Regions from separate parts of the Ruegeria sp. CDSA193 genome, predicted to be linked through region 1. Evidence: riboswitches for the same ligand, from Rfam matches in the RefSeq annotation. Region 1 holds a riboswitch; the other holds the start of a gene.

Region 1 (4,414 bases):
CAGGCCCGAGAAGAAGTTCGAAGGATCAACACTGTTCGTAACACCACTGTTTCTGCTGCGCGTATAATCTTGGCTAACCGCGACGGTCCAGTTGATAATAGGGCGCAAAGCCGACAGCGCGATCGCCACATCCTCGTCCGCAGCCCGCAGCAGCGCCCGGTTCTGTTCCAGCAAACCGCTGGTATTATAAGCTCCGATGAACGCATCGGTCAGGTTATCGGCCCAAACCGCCTTACCGGGCAACGTGCCCAGAGCAATACCCGCAGTCACTGCCAGAGTCCTGACCAGCTTGCCTCCTGCTGCAAAACGCATGGCGAAATCCTCTCAAATCAAAATAACGCAGCCCTCAGGGCAGTTTGCGTCTTTGTGTTGAACTAATCAAGGCAGCAGATAAATCTGCCCGCCGACTATAGCGAAAATGCACTCTCGGCCGAGAAAGCCTTCAGAACAGGTGCACTGGCGTTGAATGCCTGGCGCCAGGTAACGCGATCGCCTGATTTGTGGCCTATACGGACGGTCCCAAGATCACCTTCCATGAACAGGCAGGCGATACGCCCATGATCCTTAAGCTGGTCAATCAATGCAGACGGAACCTCTTCTACGCCGCCTTGGATCATGACCACGTCATAAGGCCCATGCTCGGCAGCGCCCTCATCAAGCGGCCCCACGTGAACGACCACATTATCCGCGTCAGCCTCCATCAGCAGAGTTTGCGCTTCGGCAGCTAGCGCTTCATCCGCTTCCACCGCTACGACCAACTGCGCCATACGGGCTGCAACAGCCGTCGAATATCCCAGCGCCGGAGCAATATCCAGAACAACCTCATCATTGGTAATGTTCAGCACATCCAGCATCTTGGCCAGTGTTCTCGGTTCCAGAATGCAGCGTCCGGCCTCAAGTTCTATCAAACCCTCAACATAGGCGGCTTCGCGTTGCGCGTCTGGCACAAAATTCTCGCGCTTGACGGACAGCATGGCATCAATGATCGGGAACTTGGTAACGTCCGAAGGCCGGACCTGCGTATCGACCATGGTGCGGCGGCGGGCTGCGAAATCTGTCATTGGATCGCTCATTCATTTCCCAAGGTTGCTGGGCTTGTGCCACATCCCGGGCAAACCAGCAACGGCCCGCAAGCGGAAACTTTCGTCTGTCGTGAAGATTTTAGAGTGATCCGATTGGGTGATCCAATTTTCAGTTCGTCAAATTTAGACCGAACCCACTGGACGCCCCGGATTAAAGCTGCTAAAACGCCTGTCACACCACGGCAAGTATTTGATATTACTTGAAAAGGCGAGTTGGCGGAGTGGTGACGCAGCGGATTGCAAATCCGTGTACACCGGTTCGATTCCGGTACTCGCCTCCAATACTTTCAAACAGTTGCTTCGCATTCGGTTTTTCGAGCCTGCGACATGCCGTCTCGCTACATCAGTGCTCTGCTGAGTGAAGCTTGGCACCGGATTGATCAGACGGCGGTGAACTCACTGGCTCGGCCAGTAAATTTGACCGCTCTATCGATTCCACGCGATATGACCTTTGAAGTAATGGGCCCGCGAATCCTTTCGTCTGGATATCTTCGAGGCGCAAAGCCCAAATTCGCCTGCGGTCATTTTACGTGTGGCTGACCAAACATGCCGCTGACAGGCATTGGCAGGTCGCTTTTCCATTCTCGATGATTTCCGTGCGTCGGCCGCGCTTGACAAGCCCCCTGCCCGTGCCGCATGTCCCATCCGTTGGTGTCTGCATATGCAGATGAAAAGGGAATGCGTCAGCGGTCATCCGTCAAACGCAGCCGCCCCCGCGACCGTGACCGGAGAGGGTGCCCAAAGCCACTGGCCAGACAGGCCGGGAAGGCGGGACATCTGCCAGAGGCCAGCCTCTGACATCCGCAAGCCGGGAGACCTGCCAACATCCGAAGTTGAAACCGGACGGGGTGATCCGGTGTCGGGCCCATGTCGCAATACGTGGCCCGCATGAAACCCCGTCCCCCGCGAAGAGGATTTGGGGGGATGAGAGACATGACCGAGACCACACCTGTTGAACTGCTGGTGTGCACGACCTGCCGCCGCGGCCTGCCCGTCGAGAATGATGCAGATCGTCCTGGGGCGTTGCTGCACAAGGCATTGGAGCAGGCAGAACTTCCTGATGGCGTCACTTTGAAGGCAGTAGAATGCCTTTCAAATTGCGATCAGGGCTGCTCGATTGTGCTGCGTGGCGGACCCAAACGTTGGACCTTTGTCTATGAGCATCTCGATGAAACCGATCATGTCGAGACCATTGTTGAAGGCGCGACCAAATATCTCGCGACCCAAGATGGCCTCGTTAAATGGCGCGAACGTCCTGAACATTTCCGCAAAAACTGTGCGGCCCGCATTCCCCCGATTGGAGCCCTGAAATGAGCAACCTCGAAAAACTCCCCGTCACTGTGATCACCGGCTTTCTGGGCTCGGGCAAGACCACGCTGGTGCGTCACCTGATGCAAAACCCGCAGGGCAAACGCCTGGCCATTGTGGTCAACGAGTTTGGCGATGTGGGCGTGGACGGCGATATCCTTAAATCCTGTGCGATCCCCGATTGCCCGGCGGAAAACATCATGGAATTGGCCAATGGATGCATCTGCTGCACCGTGGCAGATGATTTCATCCCGACGATTGAGGCGCTGATGGCGCTAGAGCCGCGCCCCGATCACATTCTGATCGAAACCTCTGGCTTGGCCCTGCCCAAGCCGCTGCTGAAAGCGTTCGACTGGCCCGATATTCGCTCAAAAATCACCGTGGATGGCGTAATTGCTCTGGCCGATGCCGAGGCTGTAGCCGCCGGTCGCTTTGCTCCGAATGTCGCGGCAGTAGATGCCCAGCGCCTAGCCGATGACTCGATTGACCACGAAACACCTCTGTCTGAGGTGTTCGAGGACCAGATCTCTTGCGCTGATATCATTCTGCTGACCAAGCCTGATTTGGCGGGTCCCGAGGGTGTTGCCAAGGCCAAGGAAATCATCGCCGCTGAGGCTCCGCGTCCGCTGCCTGTGGTCGAAGTGGCCGAAGGCGCCGTGGATGTCCGTGTTGTGCTGGGGCTTGAAGCCGCTGCCGAAGATGACATGGATGCACGTCCCAGCCATCATGATGGCCACCACGATCACGAGCATGATGATTTCGAAAGCATCATTGTTGAACTGCCGGAACAGACCGATCCGGCCCAGTTGGTCGCCAATATCGAACGTCTGGCGAATGAACTGAACATCCTGCGGGTAAAAGGCTATGCCGCTGTTGCCGGCAAACCCATGCGCCTTTTGGTGCAGGCTGTCGGGGCCCGTGTGCGTCATCAGTACGACCGCCCGTGGGAGCCAGGTGAAGACCGCCGCTCGCGTCTGGTGGTCATCGCCGAACATGACGACATCAAAGAGGCCGAAATCCGCGATATCCTCGTGGGTGTAACCGAGGCTGCCGAGTAAGCCATGCACGTCGTCTTCCGCGAAAGCCACGGGTTAGAGGAAACGGAGACCCCAACCGATCTGGGCCAGAGCCCGGCGGATCTGGTGGTGCTGTCCTTTTCCGACAGTGACCTTGGCGCTTTCGCGGCAGGCTGGCATCGGGGGGGTGGACCCGAAGGTCGGATGCCGACCCTGCGGCTGGCCAATCTAACGGCGCTGAAGCACCCGCTTTCTGTCGACACCTATGTCGAGCAGACGCTGGAGGGCGCCAAAGGCATCCTGATCCGCCTGATCGGTGGCGTGCCCTACTGGTCCTATGGCTTGCAGCAGGTTCTGGCACTGGCCCACGGAAAGGGCATCGCCGTTGCTGTGCTGCCTGCGGATGGGCGTGAAGATACGCGGCTGGATGACTATTCTACCCTGCCCGTTTCAACCCTGCGGCGGCTGGCGCATCTTTGCGACACAGGCGGTGAGGTCGCAGCGCAGGCGGCACTGGCGCAAATGGCACTGGCCGCGGGGCTTTATTCTGGCCCGGTGATGGGGGCCAAGACGATCCCGGAATGTGGCGTATGGTGCCCGGATCGCGGTGTGATCCCGGCGGATACCGCATTCGCCGGTGATACCAAGCGCATCCTCGTGACCTTCTATCGCGCCTATCTGACCTCGGCAGACACTGCCCCGGTCGCGGCCCTGATCCACCGTCTGCGTGCGCGTGGGTTTCAGGCTGTTGGCCTATTTGCGCCGTCGCTCAAAGCCCCTACCGCCGCTGACTGGCTGCGCGAACAGGCCGTGGTGCTGGCCCCCTCGGCAATCATCAACGCCACCTCCTTTTCGGGCAAAGGCGCCTCGGGAACGTCCCCGCTGGACGCCGCCAATGTGCCGGTATTTCAGGTCGCCTTGTCCACCGCACGCCGCAAGGCTTGGGTCGATGCGGAACGCGGGCTGTCCCCCGCCGACCTCGCAATGCATGTGGTCCTGCCCGAGGTG
Region 2 (4,414 bases), on a different contig from region 1:
ACGGATAGCGGATCGGCCCCTTCGGCATATTGCCCGCCCAATTCAGTCAGCGCGCATGCTGCATCCCCTCGCAGGATCATTTCCATCAAGTCCAATACCCGGCCCCGGTCGGCCAGACCCAGCATCGCGCGCACTTGATCTGCGCTGGTTTCACCGGCCCCATGGCTGATTGCCTGATCCAGCAGCGATGTTGCGTCGCGCGCCGACCCCTCGGCCGCGCGGGTGATCAGCGCCAGGGCATCATCCGCGATCTGTGCCTTCTCAGCCTCTGCGATCTTATTGAGCAGGCCAATCATGTCCTCGGGTTCGATCCGGCGCAGGTCAAATCGTTGGCACCGCGACAGAACAGTCACCGGGACTTTGCGGATTTCGGTCGTGGCAAAGATGAACTTCACATGCGCAGGAGGTTCTTCCAACGTCTTGAGCAGCGCGTTGAACGCGCTGGTCGAAAGCATGTGAACCTCGTCGATGATGTAGATCTTATAGCGCGCACTGGCGGCGCGGTATCGGACCGAGTCGATGATTTCGCGGATATCATTCACGCCGGTTCGGCTGGCGGCGTCCATTTCCATCACGTCGACATGGCGACCTTCCATGATGGCGACGCAATGTTCGCACTGGCCGCAAGGCTCGGTCGTGGGCTTGCCTTGCCCATCAGGACCGATGCAGTTCATGCCCTTGGCGATGATCCGGGCCGTGGTTGTCTTACCGGTGCCGCGGATGCCAGTCATGATGAAGGCTTGTGCAATCCGGTCGGCCTCGAACGCGTTTTTCAGCGTGCGCACCATTGCGTTCTGACCGACGAGGTCAGCAAAAGTTTCCGGGCGGTATTTCCGCGCGAGAACCTGATAGGCGGGGCTGGGCGTGTCGGTCATGTCTGCTCTGTTGGATTCGTGTCAGGTTTGCAGCGTAGAGACCCCCGCCGTCCGCGTCCACCGCGCGCGAAAAGGAATTTCGTTTTGGCAAGTTGCATCAGAGCCGGTAAATCATGAGGGGCTTTAGCCCCATGTGGTGATGCAGGAAAAGGAGCTGTGTTGGAGAGTTTTGCAATTCACCCTCTTGGATTGGGCAAAGGGCAGATCGCTCTGTGCCCACTGCCGGGTGTCACGGGCGATTATGCTGGGGATTTCGCAGTAATCCGGGATTGGGCGCCGGACCTGGTCATCTCGATGACTACTCTGGATGAGTTCCAGCATTCCGGCGCGCGTTCATTCGAGGCGGACCTGCAGTGCGAACGGATTGCCTGGGTCCACCTTCCGGTCTCCGATTTCGGCGCCCCCACGCCTGAGGTTGAGGCGCTTTGGCCGCAAGCCAGCGCCGCCGCCCAACATGTCCTTGCCAGTGGCGGCAAGGTGCTGGTGCATTGCCGCGGTGGGTGCGGACGCTCGGGGATGGTTGTGATGCGGCTAATGGTGGAATGCGGCGAAGCGCCTGACCAAGCGCTTCGGCGGTTGCGTGCGGTGCGGCCCTGCGCGGTGGAAACCGACGCGCAAAAGGACTGGGCCGGGTTGCCGGCCCGAACCCTTCCCTGAATCAGGCAGACACTTGATACGGAATACTTTCGCTGCGCGGCGGCAGGGTCGATACGTCGAGCATCGCACAGGGTGGTTCTGACAGAAAACCAGCGGATTTCTGGATGAACTCCGGCCCGAACATCATGTCGCCATAGGCGTCCAGCTTTTCTGTCGGCGTGTCTGTGCTGGTGCCGCAATAGACCCTGATCTGTTCTGATTGGGCCCGAAAACGGGCCGTGCAGCCTTCGGTGCAATGGGTCAGATCGCTGGTACCTTCGACCTCGAATGTTTTGGATGTCGCAGGCCTTGCCGTCGCCATCGCCTCGGCCATGGCGCGTGCCATTCGGGCAAGGGCGGGGCAGGGTTTCCCGGTCCTCTGACAGACGGTTGCGGTGAATTCGTGTGTTTTTGTCTTCCAGATCATAATGCGCCCTCCGCGCGCAGGACGGAGGGTGAGGATCAGGTGTGACAGCGCGCTGACGACCTGCCCGGACACCCCGCCCGAGTTTCGGTTTCGATACGATGGCAGGTCTCCTGACTTGCGGGTCGTCGCTTTGCCGACCTTCCCAGCCCTGGGGCCAGTGGTATTTCGGCATTGCTCACCGCTTACAGTTGCGGGGGCAGTCGCGGAGTTGGCCCTTTCCGGCATCGCCGGGGCAGACCGCACCGTGTTCCCTTTTCATCCCGCCCCAATTCCGGGGCAAGAACCATCACCACATCGCTAGCGGCTATGCAGACCCCGAGTCAAGCCACCTGTTGGGGTTCAAACCGGACGTTTGGTCATCTTGATGAAATCTTGACTCTGGTGGCCGAAATCGGGCCGATTGTTGAGTGAACCGAGTAGTTCAGAATTTGTTGGAAGCGCCATGCTTGATACCACGCCCTGCGTCCAGACTAAGGACTTTGACTTTGCCTCAGGCTCTGCCAGCCTGTCGGCGCGGCTGTATCTGCCTGAAACCGAGCCGAAGGTCGCCGTGGTGATTCACAGCGCAACTGCAGTGCCGCGCGAATATTACCAGCATTTTGCCCGTTGGCTGGCCGCCGAACAGGGTATTGCCTGTCTGACCTATGACTACAGCGATTTCGGGCATTCACTGCGCGACAAACTCAAAACCTCCGAGGTGACCATGGCGGATTGGGCCTTGGTCGACATGCCCGCCGCACGGGCTGAGATGCGCAGGCGGTTCCCGGACGCTTTGCAGTGGAGCATCGGTCATTCCCTTGGCGGCTTGCTGGGGCCGGTGCAGCCAGACATTGATCAGATCGACCGGATGATCTGTGTATGTTCGGGGCTGGTTACTCTGTCCGACCATCCCTGGCCCTATCGCGGGCTGGCGTGGTTGTTCTGGCACGGCCACGGGCGTCTGGCAGTGAATGCACTGGGGTATCTGCCGGGCAAAGCTGTGGGGATCGGTGCCGATTTGCCGGGCCCGGTCTATTGGCAATGGCGCAGCTGGTGCACGGCGCCGCAGAATTATGTGCCGCAGATCGGTGACGCTCTGCCCGAAGCGAGATGGGCGCAATCGAATACACCGGTGGACCTGTTCGCCTTCGAGGACGACCAGATGGTGCCGCCAGACGCAGTCTGGCGGCTTGCCGATCTGTATGGGCCGAAGGCGCGGCGACATCTGTTGTCTCCGAATGAATTCGGAGCGCCTGAGATCGGTCATATTGGCGCTTTTGCCCGCAGAAACCGGGCGGTTTGGCCCCGGTTGATTGCCTGAAAACGAGGCGCCTTTTTGTCACGCTTAGTGTCTGCTACGGGACTTTTTGTCGTGCATGACGGATCGCACCATTTTGCCAAAGGCTTTGTCACGTGCCCGTGACTGCGCGAGGGTCTCGGAATTCCTCTGATCTTCGCGCCGAAGCTTGTGCCAGCGCGCCAGCCGGTCGGGCTCAATCACGCCATTGGCAATCGCCTCCTGCACAGCACAACCGGGTTCGGCCTGGTGCTGGCAATCTGAGAACCGGCACGTTGCAGCCAATTCCAGAAGGTCGGAGAAAACCTCATCCACGCCGTCTTGGGCATCCATCAAACGCAGGGCGCGCATTCCTGGCGTATCAATCAGCCACCCCCCGTTTCGCATCGGGTGAAGCGCACGATGGGTCGTGGTGTGGCGACCCCGTGCGTCATCCTCGCGGATCCCCGCCGTTGTCCCGGCCTGACCAGTCATGGCGTTCGCCAATGTGGTTTTGCCGACACCGGATGAGCCGACCAAAGCAGCAGTTTGCCCGGCAGGGCACCAGGACAGGATCGGATCAATCTCTGACGCCTCCAGCGCGTTGACGGTTAGAACGGTCAGAAACCGAGCCAGCGAACTGGCCTGACTGGCATAGCTCTCTGGGTCAGGGCAGCTGTCGGCCTTGGTCAGGACAACAACCGGATAGCACCCGGCCTGATGCGCCAGCGCCAGATAACGCTCAAGCCGTGCCAGATTGAAATCGGCATTGCAGGAACTGACGATATACAGCACATCCACATTCGCCGCGATCAGCTGAACCTGCGCACCGGTGCCTGCGGCCCGGCGTTGCAAGAGGCTTTTGCGCTCCAAAAGATGCCGAATGCGGTTTTGATCATCCGCAAGGACCCAATCGCCAACCGCAAATTCGCCGGTTGATCGGTCAGGGGTCAGATCAGATGTGCCGCCAAGCGCATTCAGGCCGATCAGGCGATCACGATGGACGGCGTTGATGCGATGCGGTGTGCAGGTAGGGTTCACAGCATGTTGGGCTGCAAAATGAGAGGACCATCCCAGGTCCGAAAGTGTTTTGGACATTGTTCTGCCTGTGTTCAGATACAGGAAACCATCAGGGTGGCAGGCGCGCACCCGTCGGTAACGTGTTCAGGCAAAAGCGGGGGTTAGTCCCGGAAACGCTCTGCCCGAAGGGTCATTGCTACA

Evidence for each region. A riboswitch is a leader RNA that binds a small molecule or an ion and turns the genes downstream of it on or off. The one in region 1 is predicted to bind cobalamin.
Region 2: another riboswitch for cobalamin. It lies ahead of AC2FLG_RS14625 (hypothetical protein); the one in region 1 lies ahead of AC2FLG_RS08480 (DUF1636 family protein).

The regions. Positions count from the first base shown of each region.
Region 1 covers NZ_JBXWPN010000004.1:67,778-72,191, reverse strand. Annotated here, with positions in the region: gene AC2FLG_RS08495 (TolC family outer membrane protein) at 1-312, opposite strand, end outside; gene AC2FLG_RS08490 (protein-L-isoaspartate O-methyltransferase family protein) at 408-1,061, opposite strand; tRNA gene AC2FLG_RS08485 (tRNA-Cys) at 1,290-1,363, shown strand; cobalamin riboswitch at 1,715-1,921, shown strand; gene AC2FLG_RS08480 (DUF1636 family protein) at 2,016-2,396, shown strand; gene cobW (cobalamin biosynthesis protein CobW) at 2,393-3,448, shown strand; gene cobN (cobaltochelatase subunit CobN) at 3,452-4,414, shown strand, end outside.
Region 2 covers NZ_JBXWPN010000007.1:47,897-52,310, reverse strand. Annotated here, with positions in the region: gene AC2FLG_RS14635 (DNA polymerase III subunit gamma/tau) at 1-875, opposite strand, end outside; gene AC2FLG_RS14630 (protein-tyrosine phosphatase family protein) at 1,032-1,532, shown strand; gene AC2FLG_RS14625 (hypothetical protein) at 1,534-1,938, opposite strand; cobalamin riboswitch at 2,022-2,241, opposite strand; gene AC2FLG_RS14620 (alpha/beta hydrolase family protein) at 2,381-3,238, shown strand; gene rsgA (ribosome small subunit-dependent GTPase A) at 3,263-4,291, opposite strand.